2 regions of the Streptomyces sp. 7N604 genome follow, and region 2 is predicted to be linked to the other one. Evidence: riboswitches for the same ligand, from Rfam matches in the RefSeq annotation. Region 2 holds a riboswitch; the other holds the start of a gene.

Region 1 (7,634 bases), on a different contig from region 2:
ACGCCTTGGCCGACGCGCTGTCGTAGCCACGTGTCGCATGCGTTCCGCCCCGCGGAACGCGTGCCCACAACCTCGTCATCCCGCCCGGAGGGCGTTGAGCTGGTCGAGGAACCACTGCTGCGGGGGCAGCGCAGTCGCCGCCGCAGCCAGCCGCTTCGTGCGCTCCGCACGCTCCCCGGCCGACAGCATCAGCGCCTGGTGCAGTGCATCCGCCGTCCCCGTCACGTCGTACGGGTTCACGACGACCGCCTCCTCGCCGAGGTCCTCGTACGCGCCCGCCTCCCGCGACAGCACCAGCACGCAGCCCTCGTCCGAGACGACCGGAACCTCCTTCGCGACGAGGTTCATGCCGTCGCGGATCGGGTTGACCAGGGCCACGTCCGCCAGCCGGTACGCGGCGAGCGAGCGCGCGAAGTCGTCCTTCACGTGGAGGATCACCGGGTGCCAGGCCTCCGTACCGAACTCGGAGTTGATCTCCTCGGTGACCCGCTGCACCTGCTCGGTGTAGTGGCGGTAGACGGCCAGGTCCTGCCGGGACGGATAGGCGAAGGCCAGGTGGACGACCAGGCCCCGCCACTCGGGGTGGTCGGTGAGCAGCTGCCGGTAGGCCTGGAGGCCGCGCACGATGTTCTTCGACAGCTCGGTGCGGTCCACCCGGACGATCACCCGCCGGTCCCGGCCGCCGATCTGCTCGCGCAGGGCCGCCATCCGCTCGACCACGTCCGGCCGGTGCGCCCGCTCCCGCAGGAAGTCCGCGTCGGCGCCGAGCGCGTGCACGCCGAGCCGGGTCGTACGGCCCTCGTACGTGACGGCTTCGTGCTCGGTGTCCACCTGGGCGCCGAGCACGTCCGCGGCGCAGGCGGCGAACGCGTTCGCCCAGCGGTGGGTGAGGAAGCCCGCCCGGTCCGCGCCGAGCATGCCGCGCAGCAGCTGCCGCGCGATGTCGTCGGGCAGCAGCCGGAAGTAGTCCAGGGGCGCCCAGGGCGTGTGCGAGAAGTGGGCGATGCGCAGGTCGGGGCGGCGCCTGCGGAGCATGCCGGGGACCAGGCAGAGGTGGTAGTCCTGCACCAGGACCGCGGCGCCCTCTGCGGCCTCCTCGGCGAGGGCGTCGGCGAACGCCGCGTTGTACGTCTCGTACGCCGCCCACTGGGCGCGGAACTCGGCGCCGAAGGCCGGCTCGAGCGGGGTCTGGTAGAGCATGTGGTGCACGAACCACAGCACGGAGTTCGCGATGCCGTTGTAGGCGTCGGCGAAGACTCCGGGGTCGATGTCGAGCATCCGCACCTGCTGGCCGCCGGTCTCGGCGGGGTCGAGGCGAGTGCCCGAACGGCGTACGGCCTCGCGGTCGCCGTCGCCGAGCGCCGCGCACACCCACAGCGCGCCGGCGTCAGGGCCGATGGCCGAGAGGCCGGAGACGAGCCCGCCTCCGCCGCGCCTGGCGGCGAGCGAACCGTCCTCGTGCAGGGCGTACGAAACCGGGCCGCGGTTGGACGCGACGAGAACCTGGGCAGCCTGCTGCTCTGCGACCATGCCGCGAGCCTAGCCCGCCACAGATCCGCGCAAACGTGCGCTTCACCACCACCGGTTTGTGGGCTTTCGTTCCGCGGGGCGGTGGGGGAACCCCTATCTCCCTGAGGAAAAAAAGCCCACAACCAGGCCTCAGGCCACTTGGTCCTTGCTCGCCGCACGGCGAACCCGGTACTCGGGGACCGTGATCATCGGCGGCCGTTCCTCCGCCGCCACCTCGTGGACCGTCGGAGTGAACCCCTCGTCCGTGCGGTCGAATTGCGTCAGCACCGGCCGTACGAGGTGCCCGCGCGCCAGCCGTGCCTGCGCGGTGCGGTAGATCGTCGCGGCCATCCGGCCGAGCGCCTGCCCGTCCTGGTGCCGGTGCAGCCGTATGCCGACGTCCACCTGCGCCAGCGCGTCCAGCCCGGCCAGCTCCAGCGCGTCGACCAGCATGCCCAGCTCGACGCCGTAGCCGACGGGGAACGAGAGCCGCTCGAGCAGCGAGCGGCGGACCGCGTACTCGCCGCCCAGCGGCTGGACGAACCCGGCGAGCCGCGGCCAGTGGAGGTTGAGCAGCGGGCGGGCGACCAGCTCGGTGACGCGGCCGCCCTGCTCGCCCCGGGCGAGCCGTCCGCCCCGCTCGTCCTTCGCGCCCAGCGGGCGGTCGTACATCGCCTTGACCAGCTGCACATCCGGCTCGGTGAGCAGCGGCCCGACGATCCCGGACACGAAGGTCGCCGAGAAGTCGCGCAGGTCGGCATCCACGAAACAGACGATCTCGCCGCTGGTGACCAGCAGCGAGCGCCACAGCACCTCGCCCTTGCCGGGCAGTGGGGCCAGGCGCGGCAGGATCGTGTCGCGGTGCACGACCCGGGCCCCGGCCGCGGCGGCCACCTCGGCCGTACGGTCGGTGGAGCCGGAGTCGAGCACCACCAGCTCGTCGACCAGGGGCACCGCCTCGCTCATCAGCTCGCGGCGGATCGTCTCCACGATCGGCCCGACTGTGGTCTCCTCGTCGAGCGCGGGGAGTACGACGGTGACTGTCCCTGCGGGCCCTGCGCTCCGCTTGGCGGCGAGGAGCCGGCTCAGCGGACGATCGGCGGCAGACCAGGAGCGGCGCTCCAACCAGCGCTCCACCTCATCAAGCACGTACGCTCGTCTCCCTGGTGTCGGGACCCCATGAGAACCATGTGATCCATCTCGCGGTTCGGACGACTCCCTCAACCGTCCGTGCCTTCCGTTACAGTCTTGAACAACGCACGTGTCCACTTCATGTCGGGGTGGGCGCGCACAAATGCCCGGGGATGCTGCCCGGTGCCATACCGCTCATCCAGAGGGGCAGAGGGAAACGGCCCGTTGAAGCCCCGGCAACCCTCCAGCCGGTCTCGCGCAGCGCATGGCGAGGCTCCCGGCTAGGGAAGGTGCCAATTCCGTCTCGTGGCGAAGTCCGTCACGGGAAAGATGAGGAGAAAGGGCCTCGCCATCCATGGCTGTGCAAACCGTTGCGAACAGCACCGAAACCGTCTCTCTCGGACCGGCCGCCGCCCTGTCCTGCCGTGAGTGCGGCGAGCGATTCGCCCTCGGCCCGATCTTCGCGTGCGAGGTGTGTTTCGGGCCGCTCGAGGTGGCGTACGACCTGCCGAGCGGCGACCCCGAGGGCCTGCGGAAGCGGATCGAGGCAGGCCCGAACAACATCTGGCGGTACGCCCCGCTGCTTCCCGTCCCCGCCGACGTCGCGAGCAAGCCGAACCTGAACCCCGGCTTCACCAACCTCGTGAAGGCCGACAACCTCGCCCGTGAGCTGGGCGTCACCGGCGGCCTGCACGTCAAGGACGACTCCGGGAACCCCACCCACTCCTTCAAGGACCGCGTCGTCGCCATCGCCGTCGAGGCGGCCCGCGCCTTCGGTTTCACCACCCTCTCCTGCTCCTCCACGGGCAACCTCGCGGGCGCCGTCGGCGCCGCGGCCGCCCGTGCCGGCTTCCGGTCCTGCGTGTTCATCCCGCACGACCTGGAGGCGGGCAAGGTCGTGATGGCCGCCGTCTACGGCGGCGACCTGGTGGGCATCGAGGGCACGTACGACGACGTGAACCGCTTCTGCAGCGAGCTGATCGGCGATCCGCTCGGCCAGGGCTGGGGCTTCGTCAACGTCAACCTGCGCCCGTACTACGGCGAGGGCTCCAAGACCCTGGCGTACGAGATCGCCGAGCAGCTCGGCTGGCGGATCCCGGACAACCTCGTCATCCCGATCGCCTCGGGCTCGCAGCTCACGAAGATCGACAAGGGGCTGAAGGAGCTGATCCGGCTCGGTCTGGTGGAGGACAAGCCGTACAAGATCTTCGGCGCGCAGGCCGAGGGCTGCTCCCCGGTGTCGCGGGCGTTCAAGGACGGCCACGACGTCGTACGGCCCGTGAAGCCGGACACCATCGCCAAGTCGCTGGCCATCGGCAACCCGGCCGACGGCCCGTACGTGCTCGACATCTGCCGCCGTACGGGTGGCGCGGTCGAGGACGTCGATGACGAGCAGGTCGTCGACGCGATCAAGCTGCTGGCGCGCACCGAGGGCATCTTCGCGGAGACCGCGGGTGGCGTGACGGTGGGTGTGCTGCGCAAGCTGATCGAGACGGGTCAGCTCGACCCGGCGGGCGAGACGGTGGTGCTGAACACCGGCGACGGCCTCAAGACGCTCGACGCGGTGGCCCCGACCACGGGCCCGTCCGCGACCATCCGCCCGAGCCTCGACGCATTCCGTGAGGCGGGCCTCGCCGACTGACCGCCGGGTTGTGGCCACTCGTTCCGCGGGGCTGGGATACCCCCAGGCGAAGCTCTGGGGGAGGGTGGGCACAACCCGGCCACCGCCCGCACCGGAACACGAAACCCTGAATCCGCCCTCGCACCGAAGGTGACCCCGTATGAGCGTCAACGTCCGTATCCCGACCATCCTGCGCACCTACACCGGTGGCCAGGCCGAGGTGAGTGCCGAGGGCGCGACTCTCGCCGAGGTCATCGAGTCGCTGGAGAAGAACCACCCGGGCATCGCCGCGCGAGTCCTGGACGACACGGGCAAGCTCCGCCGCTTCGTGAACGTCTACGTCAACGACGACGACGTGCGTTTCGAGGACGGGCTGCAGACGGCGACGCCGGACGGCGCCGGGGTCTCGATCATCCCGGCTGTCGCGGGCGGCTGCTGAGCGCCTCCGGCCCTCCGGGCCCTCCCGGGGCCTTCCAGCGGCTCCAGTGGCTCCAGCGCCTCCGGCCGCTCCGGAAAATAGTTGAGGACAAAACTCAACAACGTTTCGTAATCGGGATCGCCCCCTCCGTGAGAGAAGCGGAGGGGGCGGTTCTACGTGGTTGAGCGCGGTACAGTTGGTCAATCCCCCGCCGGCGTCCTTGCCGAACGCATATGAGAACCGACAAGTTGTGTCCCAAGTGTGTGCGCGATTTGTCGGTTTGATGCGTTATGCCCGGCCCGAGTTGCCCTGAATTCTTGCTAATTCCACGGGAATTACCGATCGGGTGCGCCCGGAATTCTCGTCGGATTGACCTGTTGCAGACGGCATCCGTGCAGATACATTCAGCCGCGGTCGAGGCGTTCCGGCGCACACCCCGCGTGTTTGGGGGGTGAGGTCTGGGTGAAGTCTGACCCGGGTCCGCGGAGTGCGGTCCTGCGCAAGGGCCAGTAATAGGGGAGTTAGGGATGGCTCAGGGCACCGTCAAGTGGTTCAACGCGGAGAAGGGGTACGGCTTCATCGCGGTCGACGGTGGTGCGGACGTCTTCGTGCACTACAGCGCGATTCAGATGGACGGCTACCGCACCCTCGAGGAAGGTCAGCGGGTCGAGTTCGAGATCTCGCAGGGCCAGAAGGGGCCGCAGGCGGACATGGTCCGCGTAGCAGGCTGACCGAGGACGCGCCGACTGACCACAGGCGTTAGAAGAGGGCCCGCACCCCGTCGAGGGTGCGGGCCCTTCGTCATGGCACACGCTTGCGCCCACCCGTCGCCCGACCGCCACCCCTCATCGGCGCCCTTCGGGCGGCTTGCGCCCACCCGTCGCCCGACCGCCACCCCTCATCGTCGCCCTTCGGGCGGCTTGCGCCCACCCGTCGCACGACCGCCACCCCTCATCGAGGCCCTTCGGGCCGCCTTGCACTCTCCGGGTGAGAGTGCTAATCATTGGCGTTAGCACTCTGACGTTGAGAGTGACAGAAGGACCGGGTCGGTGAGGCCCGCAGGCTGGGCGGGGCAAGGAACCGTCAGGCGTGCAGGCCGTCCGTCGCGGGCGCGGGCGCGGTCCGGAGCAATCCACCCCAGTCCGGGAGGACCACTTCACATGGCCAAGATCATCGCGTTCGACGAGGAGGCACGGCGCGGTCTCGAGCGCGGGATGAACCAGCTCGCCGACGCCGTCCGCGTCACGCTCGGCCCCAAGGGCCGGAACGTCGTCCTCGAGAAGAAGTGGGGCGCCCCCACGATCACCAACGATGGCGTGTCCATCGCCAAGGAGATCGAGCTCGAGGACCCGTACGAGAAGATCGGCGCCGAGCTGGTCAAGGAGGTCGCGAAGAAGACGGACGACGTCGCCGGTGACGGCACGACGACCGCGACCGTCCTGGCCCAGGCGCTCGTCAAGGAAGGCCTCCGCAACGTTGCCGCGGGCGCCAACCCGATGGCCCTCAAGCGCGGCATCGAGCGGGCCGTCGAGGCCGTCTCGGCCGCCCTGCTCGAGCAGGCCAAGGACGTGGAGACCAAGGAGCAGATCGCCTCCACCGCCTCCATCTCCGCCGCCGACACCCAGATCGGCGAGCTCATCGCCGAGGCGATGGACAAGGTCGGCAAGGAAGGCGTCATCACCGTCGAGGAGTCGCAGACCTTCGGGCTCGAGCTGGAGCTCACCGAGGGCATGCGCTTCGACAAGGGCTACATCTCCGCGTACTTCGCGACCGACATGGAGCGTATGGAGGCCGTCCTCGACGACCCGTACATCCTGATCGTCAACTCCAAGGTCTCCGCGGTGAAGGACCTGCTCCCGCTGCTGGAGAAGGTCATGCAGTCCGGCAAGCCGCTGCTGATCATCGCCGAGGACGTCGAGGGAGAGGCCCTGTCCACGCTCGTCGTCAACAAGATCCGCGGCACCTTCAAGTCCGTCGCCGTCAAGGCCCCGGGCTTCGGTGACCGCCGCAAGGCCATGCTCGGCGACATCGCCATCCTCACCGGTGGCACTGTCATCTCCGAGGAGGTCGGCCTCAAGCTGGAGAACGCCGGTATCGACCTGCTGGGCCGCGCTCGCAAGGTCGTCATCACCAAGGACGAGACGACCATCGTCGACGGCGCCGGTGACAGCGACCAGGTCCAGGGCCGGGTCAACCAGATCCGCGCCGAGATCGAGGCCTCGGACTCGGACTACGACCGCGAGAAGCTCCAGGAGCGCCTCGCGAAGCTGGCCGGCGGCGTGGCCGTCATCAAGGCCGGTGCCGCGACCGAGGTCGAGCTCAAGGAGCGCAAGCACCGCATCGAGGACGCGGTGCGCAACGCCAAGGCCGCCGTCGAGGAGGGCATCGTCGCCGGTGGTGGCGTGGCCCTGCTGCAGGCTTCCTCGGTCTTCGAGAAGCTCGAGCTCGACGGTGACGAGGCCACCGGTGCCCAGGCCGTGCGCCTGGCCCTGGAGGCCCCGCTGAAGCAGATCGCGGTCAACGCCGGTCTCGAGGGCGGCGTCGTCGTGGAGAAGGTTCGCAACCTGACCCCGGGTCACGGCCTCAACGCCGCGACCGGCGAGTACGTCGACCTGATCGCCGAGGGCATCATCGACCCGGCCAAGGTCACGCGCTCCGCGCTGCAGAACGCCGCCTCCATCGCGGCGCTCTTCCTCACCACCGAGGCCGTCATCGCCGACAAGCCGGAGAAGGCCGCCCCGGCGGCCCCGGGCGGCATGCCGGGCGGTGACATGGACTTCTGATCGACCTCCCCCAAGCTCTCGGCTTCGCTCGAGCAGGGGGACCCCCAGGTTGATCAACGTCCTGAACGCTGGGGCGGCACCTGTGAAGGTGCCGCCCCAGCGGCTTTTCTGCGCCAGACTGGCGCGATTTGATCCTTGGTATCGGTGTACCGAGCGTTTCGACGACTGCTCG
Region 2 (7,634 bases):
CGAACGTCGTTCTCCGCGCTGCGCAGCTTGCGGTGCAGCCGGTCGGCCTCCTTGCGGGCCGCCTCCAGCTCCGTACGCATCCGCTCGGTCTCGCCGCGGGCCGCCGAGCGCGCCTCGGTCAGCTCGGCGCGCAGCCGCTGCAACTCGCGCGCCGCGTCCTCCTCGGCCCGCTCGGCCTGCGCGCGCTGCGCCTCCTCGCCCGCGGCGGCGACCAGCTTGACCCAGCCGACCGGGCGCAGCACGTACGCCGCGGCCGCCACGTCCAGCGGATCAGCGGCGGCGGGCGGCGAACCCGCGTCCAGGGCCTCGGCGAGCTCCGGCTGCGCCTCGCGGACCCGCTCGCCGATCCGCTGCCGGAAGAGGGTGTGGCTCTCCAGCGCCGCCGCCATCGCGTTGCCCGCGAACTTGGCCCGCCGGGTGGGGGTGAAGCGGGCGTACTGCCGCAACTGGGGCGGGAGTTCCGCCATGGTGAGGCCGCCGAAGGCATCCGCGACGAGCGCGATCACCCTCCGCCGTACGCCCTCGGGCAGGGGGTGGTCGAGCACCTCGGCGGCACCGGCGGCCTCTGCGGCCTCTCCGGCGCGGCCTTCGCTACGCTCCACCACCTGTCACCCCTGACGTTCTCAGGCGCTCGCGCCCGGGCGGTCCACCAGCTCGATCTGGTCCACCGCGTTGCACCAGCGGCAGCGCACCGATTCGATGGTCTCACTGACGACGTCGCGCTCCTCGACCTTCGGCTCTCCGGCGAGGTCGAGGTGGACGTACTCGACAGCCTTGGTCGTACGAGTCACGTCGAAACGCGTCAGGTTGCCGCACAGGGTGCAGCGCCATCGGGTGTCGGCCGTCGTCTGGGGAACGCCCATGGTGCCGTCCTTGTGGGTTCTTGGTTTCCGGGTGTTTTCCGTAACCCTACGACCTGGCAGGGAGGCGGTGCCGGGGCCGGGCGGCCAACGGTGGCACGGCGGGGCACTCTGGGCAGGTTGGTCCGGTTACGCCATGCTCTGTTCATGATCCGTAAGGTGATCGCGAGGGCAAGGCCGGGGACGCGGCCAAGGACGGCGGCGGGAGCAGGGCCGGGGGCAGGGACGGAGGCGGGGACGGGGACGGGGACGGGGGCAGGTCGAGGGTCCCGGGTGTCCTCGTACAGGCCGCTGGTGACCTACACCCTGATCGGCCTGTGCTTCCTGATCTTCGCCGCGGGGCCGGCCTCCGGCCTCAGTCCGGCGTACGGCACAGGCACCGAGCTGCTGGCGGCGCAGGCCGCCCATTTCGAGCGGTGGGGCGTCATCCCGGACGATCTGCTCGCGGGCTCCCCCCGGGCTTTTCTCACCCCGCTGACCGCGCTCTTCGTCCACGGCAGCTGGCTGCACCTGCTGGGCAACCTGCTCTTCCTGTTCGTCTTCGGCGGGATGGCGGAGGAGCGGATGGGGAGGGTCGAGTTCGCGCTCTTCTACCTCGCGACCGGGTATCTGGCACTGGTCGCGTTCGCGGCGGCCCACCCGGGCTCCGTTCAGACCCTGGTCGGAGCCTCCGGCGCGATCTCGGGGGTGCTGGGCGCCTTCCTCTACGTGCTGCCGACGGCCAGAGTGACCAGTCTCTTCCCGTTCCTCTTCTTCCTCCCGCTGCGCTTCCCCGCATGGATGGTGCTGATCTTCTGGTTCGTGCTCCAGTGGCTCGCCGCGCGCACCCCCGCGACCCGGCCCGGGGTGGCCTATCTGGCGCACCTGGTCGGCTTCTGTCTCGGCTTCTTCTACGCGTGGGCGCGCTATCGGGGCGGTGAGGGGGGCGGCCGGAGTGGGCGGTGGAGGCGTGGGGCTTGGAGGCGTGGGGCCGGGGGGCCTGGGGCTAGAGTGAGCAGCGCAGCCAGGGCGACCGAGGGAGACAGCCAGCCGTGATCACCGCGATCGTGCTCATCAAGACCAGCGTGGACCGGATCCCCGAGATCGCCGAGACGATCGCCGCCCTGGAGAGCGTGAGCGAGGTCTACTCGGTCACGGGGACGTACGACCTGGTGGCCATGGTCCGGGTGGCCCAGCACGACGACCTCGCGGATGTCATCCCCGGGAAGATCAGCAAGATCCCGGGTGTGGAGGCCACCGACACGCATGTGGCCTTCCGTACGTACTCCCAGCACGACCTGGAGGCGGCCTTCGCGATCGGCCTCGACGCGTAGCGCCCTCCCGGCCGGCCTTCGAAATGACGGTTGCGGCTGTTCTGGCACCGCCGGTCCGCTGTTTCGGCACCGCCGGTCCGCGCCCGGGTGGTCACCCGCCGCGGCGGCGGATTGTTCCTTCTCGCCGTGGTCGGGCCCAGCGCCGCCGCCTGCGGATGCGCCGAGCGCGCGGCGCGGCATGCGAACGGTCGCGCCGCAGGCGCGCCATTCATTCCCGCCGCAGCGGCGAGGAACCACCGGGACGCGGACCGGTGGTGCCGAAACAGCCGCAACCGTCTTCCTGCGAAGACCGCCGGAGGCGCTACGCGTCGCGGTCCGGGACGCAACGACCGTCCTCAGTACGGTAGTTCCACCGGGCGCCGTCGCGGACTAGCTCCTTCACGGCGCGGATGAAGCGCTCGATGTGCTCGTCCGGGGTCCCCGCGCCGAAGCTCACCCGGATCGCGTTCAGGGACCTCTCCCCCGGCGCGGCTTCCGGGGTACCGCACTCGCCCGGCTCGTCGGACCGGCCGCCGAGCAGAGTCCTGACGAGCGGGTGGGCGCAGAAGAGCCCGTCCCGCACACCGATGCCGTACTCGGCCGAGAGCGCGGCGGCGAAGTGTGAACTGTTCCAGCCCTCGACCACGAAGGAGATGACGCCGACCCGGGGCGCTTCGTCGCCGAACAGCGACAGGACCTTCACCTCGGGGACGTCCGCCAGGCCCTCGCGCACCCGGGCGACGAGCCGCTGCTCGCGGGCGACGAGCGCCTCGAAGCCCTCCTCCGTGAGCGCCTTGCAGGCCGCGGCGATGGCATAGACGCCGATGACATTGGGCGAACCGGCCTCGTGCCGCGCCGCCGTGGTGTGCCACTCCACGTCGACGCCGCCGTCCGTGCGCCGCGTGACCTTGCGGCTGGCGCCCCCGCCCGCAAGGTACGGCTCGGCGCCCTGCAGCCAGTCTGCGCGCCCGGCGAGCACACCGGAGCCGAAGGGTGCGTACAGCTTGTGCCCGGAGAAGGCCACCCAGTCCACGTCCAACTCCGCGATGTCCACGGGGTGGTGGGGAGCCAGCTGCGCCGCGTCGAGCACGATGCGCGCACCGTGGGCATGAGCGGCGGCGGCCAGCTCCCGTACGGGCCACAGCTCGCCGGTGACATTGGACGCGCCCGTGACGCACACCAGCGCCGGGCCGTACGGCTCGCGTTCGGCGAGGGTCCGCTCGAGGGTCTCCACGGCCTCGCGGGGTGTGCGCGGCGCGTCGAGGAAGTCGGCCTCGACGCCCGGGGCCTGCTGCCAGGGCAGGAGCGAGGCGTGGTGTTCGGTCTCGAAGACGAACACCCGGGTGTTCTTCGGGAGTACGGAGGCCAGCAGGTTGAGGGAGTCGGTCGTCGAGCGGGTGAAGACGACCTGGTCCCCCTCGCGGCAGCCGAGGAACTCGGCGACCGCGGCCCGGCTGTTCTCGAAGAGGTCGGTGGACAGCTGCGAGAGATATCCGGCACCGCGGTGGACGCTGCCGTAGTACGGCGCGTATGCGGCCACGTCGTCCCAGACGCGCTGCAGGGCGGGCGCGCTCGCCGCGTAGTCGAGGGCGGCGTACGTCACTTCGCCGCCCGTGACCAGCGGGACGAGGACGTCCCGCCCGAGCACGGGCAGCGGAGCGCCCGCGCCGGGCGCGCCACAGTCGGCATCGGCGGCATCGGCGGCATGGGCGGCATGGGCGGCATGGGCGGCGGTGGTAGCGGCAGCAGGGCGCACGGACATGACGGAATCTCCCGAAGGGACGGCGAAATGGCTGAGAAGAACGCACGCATCACGCCTCGCACCGAGTGCGGAGCGCACGGAATGTGCCTCGACGTACGGACGTCACCGCACGGAGCCTGTGAGAAACGGGCCGTGGGCCCTAGCGCATTCGCTGATTCACGGAAGAACTCCCTCGAGGACCAGGATCCCTGGCGAGGGATCCGCGCTTGCCGCAGACCTCGCTGCCTACGGCCTGGTCATCACCCGGGGCACCCCGCCACGGACGGAGGGTTGCCGGACAGCGGGCCGGGGCCGTATCGCTGTCGCTCGTGACCTGGCAGCAGTATGCCAGCTGATCACTTACGGGCAACTCCGTGTCCGCATAGCGGGACAGACGCACGGCTGCAACGACCGGCGGGTGCGGGGACCGGTCCAAGCCGGTCCCCGCACCCGCAGGTCGTCGCCGAGAAGAGCGGTCTATCCGTTGCTGGCGCCGACCCAGCGCTCCAGCGTGCGGCGGGCCGCACCGGAGTCGATCGACTCGGCGGCTCGCTTCATGCCGGCGGCGATCTGCTCCGCCAGCGGCGCGTCCGCGGGCCTGAGGGCCACCAGAGCCGCCGCCGAGTTGAGCAGCACCGCATCCCGTACGGGCCCGGTCTCGCCCGCCAGGAGCCGTCGTGCGACATCCGCGTTGTACGAGGCGTCGGCGCCGCGCAGGGCCTCGACCGGCACGAGCTCGAGCCCGACGTCCCGCGGGTCGAAGGCCTCCTGCCGTACGGTCCCGTCCCGCACCACCCACACCTGCGAGGTGGCGGTGGTCGTCAGCTCGTCCAGGCCGTCGTCCCCCCGGAAGATCAGCGCCGAGGAGCCGCGCTCGGCCAGCACGCCCGCCATGATGGGCGCCATGCGCGCGTCGGCGACCCCGGTGGCCTGGGCCCGCACCCTCGCCGGGTTGGTCAGCGGCCCGAGGAAGTTGAAGGTGGTGGCGATCCCCAGCTCGCGCCGCGCGGGTGCCGCATGCCGCAGCGCGGGGTGGAACTTCACCGCGAAGCAGAAGGTGATGCCGGCCTCCTCGGCGACCTCGACCACCCGCTGCGGCGAGAGGTCCAGGTTGACGCCCAGCTTCTCCAGTACGTCGGAGGCCCCGCTCGCCGACGAGGCGGCGCGGTTGCCGTGCTTGACGACCTTCGCGCCCGTCCCGGCGACGACGATCGCCGACATCGTGGAGATGTTCACGGTCTTCGCCCGGTCACCTCCGGTGCCGACGATGTCCACGCTCGGCCCCGGCACCTCGATGACATTGGCGTGGGCGTACATGGTCCGTACGAGACCCGTGACCTCCTCCACCGTCTCACCCTTGGCACGCAGCGCGACCGCGAAGCCCGCGACCTGCGCGTCCGTCGCCTCGCCCCGCATGATGCGCTCCATGGCCCAAGCCGTGTCGTCGGCGCTCAGGTCGTTGCCCGCCAGCAGCGAGCCGAAGACATCCGGCCAGGTGCGGGCCGCCGCGCCGGTGTCGTCCGCGCCGGGGGTCACAACGTCCATGGTCCGCTCCTGGTCCGTGGGTGGGCAGGGATGGGCTGGGCAGGGACGGGCCTCGTCGTCGTCCCTCGTCCTCCGGGCCCGCTGCAAGCCTATCCAGTGCCGCGCATGCCCGAGGGCCCCGTCCGGTGTCCGGACGGGGCCCTCGGAGCGCTGATCAGCCGGGCAGGGGCATCAGTGATGGCCGTGGCCGCTGGTGATCTCCTGGTACTCCTCGGCGGTCGGCTTGGGGATCTGGTTGTCCGAGCCGTAGAAGCCCTTCGAGAACAGCGCCCGCAGCTTCTCCGAGGGCTTGATCTTGCGCCGTACGCCGTTCTCGTCGACCTCCGGGCCGAGCTCGAGCGGCTGGTGCTGCTGGTGCTGGGTGAGCGTGTACAGCTGCTCCTGCGAGAGCGGCTCGTGCACCTCGACGAACTCGCCGTGCGGCAGCCGCTTGATGATGCCGCTCTCCCGCCCGTGCAGCACCTTGTCCCGGTCCCGCCGCTGCAGACCCAGGCAAATCCGCTTGGTCACGACGAAGCTCAGCACCGGCAGCACGAAGAAGCCGATCCGGCCGAACCAGGTGATCGCGTTGATCGACAGGTGGAAGTGGGTCGCCCAGATGTCGTTGCCACCACCGACGAGCAGGATGAAGTACACGCTCAGCCAGGCCACGCCGAAGGCGGTACGGAACGGGGCGTTGCGCGGGCGGTCCAGGATGTGGTGCTCGCGCTTGTCCCCGGTCACCCAGGATTCGATGAACGGCCATACCGCGATCGCGACCAGCACCAGCGGAAAGATCATCAGCGGGATGAAGACCCCGAGCGCGAGCGTGTGACCCGCGATGTTGATCTCCCAGCCCGGCATCAGACGGATCAGGCCCTCGGAGAAGCCCATGTACCAGTCGGGCTGGGCGCCGGTGGAGACCTGGTCGGGCCGGTAGGGCCCGAGCGACCAGATCGGGTTGATGCTCGCGATACCGGCGATCACCGCGGTCAGACCGAACACCAGGAAGAAGAAGCCCCCCGCCTTGGCCATATAGACCGGCAGCAGCGGCATACCCACCACGTTCTTCTCGGTCTTGCCCGGCCCGGGGAACTGCGTGTGCTTGTGGTAGAAGACCAGGATCAGATGCGCCACGAGCAGACCCATCATCAGACCCGGCAGCAGCAGCACATGGATCGAGAAGAACCGCGGCACGAAATCCGTCCCCGGAAACTCCCCACCGAACAGGAAGAACGACAGGTACGTGCCCACGATCGGCACGGACAGAATCGCGCCCTCCATGAACCGCACACCGGTACCCGACAGCAGGTCGTCCGGCAGCGAGTAACCGGTGAACCCGGTGAACATGCCCAGCACCAGCAGCAGGAACCCGAACAGCCAGTTGATCTCACGCGGCTTGCGGAACGCACCGGTGAAGAACACCCGCATCATGTGCACGAACATCGCCGCGATGAAGATCAGCGCACCCCAGTGGTGAATCTGCCGGATCAGCAGACCACCCCGGACGTCGAAGCTGATGTCCAGCGTCGAGGCGTACGCCTCCGACATCCGCACACCCTGCAGCGGCACATAACTGCCGTGGTACTCCACCTCGTTCATCGCCGGGTGGAAGAACAGCGTCAGATACACACCCGTCAGGATGATGATGATGAAGCTGTAGAGCGCGACCTCACCCAGCATGAAGGACCAGTGGTCCGGGAAGATCTTGCGCATATTGGTCTTCGCCAGGCCGTAGATGCCCAGCCGGCCGTCCGTCCAGTCCGCCAACCGCTCGCCGCGGGGCGCCTGGCGCTTGTCCCTTGGAGTACTCATCCGCGCTCCCAGAAGCTCGGGCCGACCGGCTCGTCGAAGTCGCCGCGCGCCTCGAGGTAACCGTCCTTGTTCACGCCGATCCGCAGCTGGGGCAGCGCGTGACCGGCCGGGCCGAAGATGACCCGTGCGCCGTCGGCGAGGTCGAAGGTGGACTGGTGGCACGGGCAGAGCACGTGGTGCGTCTGCTGCTCGTACAGGCTCACCGGACAGCCGACGTGGGTGCAGATCTTCGAGTACGCGACGATCCCCTGGTGCGACCAGTCGAGGGTGCGCTTGTCCTTGATGTTCTCCGGCTGGATCCGGACGATCATCAGGGCCGCCTTGGCGATCTGGTCCTGGAAGTCGTGCGCGTCCTCCTCCAGGCCCTCGGGCTTGGCGAAGGTCAGCGAGCCGACCACCACG

Evidence for each region. Region 2 has a riboswitch for S-adenosylmethionine ahead of ACTWP8_RS20505 (aminotransferase class V-fold PLP-dependent enzyme). Riboswitches for the same ligand answer to the same signal wherever they lie in the genome.
Region 1: linked by a shared signal. The riboswitch ahead of thrC (threonine synthase) and the one ahead of ACTWP8_RS20505 (aminotransferase class V-fold PLP-dependent enzyme) in region 2 are both predicted to bind S-adenosylmethionine.

Annotation. Positions count from the first base shown of each region.
Region 1 is NZ_JBQQBX010000022.1:129,356-136,989, reverse strand. It holds gene otsB (trehalose-phosphatase) at 1-26, shown strand, start outside; gene ACTWP8_RS24370 (alpha,alpha-trehalose-phosphate synthase (UDP-forming)) at 76-1,530, opposite strand; gene ACTWP8_RS24365 (glucosyl-3-phosphoglycerate synthase) at 1,660-2,658, opposite strand; SAM riboswitch class I at 2,833-2,977, shown strand; gene thrC (threonine synthase) at 2,996-4,282, shown strand; gene ACTWP8_RS24355 (ubiquitin-like small modifier protein 1) at 4,422-4,700, shown strand; gene ACTWP8_RS24350 (cold-shock protein) at 5,207-5,410, shown strand; gene groL (chaperonin GroEL) at 5,840-7,462, shown strand.
Region 2 is NZ_JBQQBX010000018.1:34,435-42,068, reverse strand. It holds gene ACTWP8_RS20525 (NYN domain-containing protein) at 1-605, opposite strand, end outside; gene ACTWP8_RS20520 (hypothetical protein) at 624-863, opposite strand; gene ACTWP8_RS20515 (rhomboid family intramembrane serine protease) at 1,155-1,895, shown strand; gene ACTWP8_RS20510 (Lrp/AsnC family transcriptional regulator) at 1,892-2,173, shown strand; gene ACTWP8_RS20505 (aminotransferase class V-fold PLP-dependent enzyme) at 2,475-3,914, opposite strand; SAM riboswitch class IV at 4,112-4,228, opposite strand; gene trpD (anthranilate phosphoribosyltransferase) at 4,371-5,438, opposite strand; gene qcrB (cytochrome bc1 complex cytochrome b subunit) at 5,610-7,232, opposite strand; gene qcrA (cytochrome bc1 complex Rieske iron-sulfur subunit) at 7,229-7,634, opposite strand, start outside.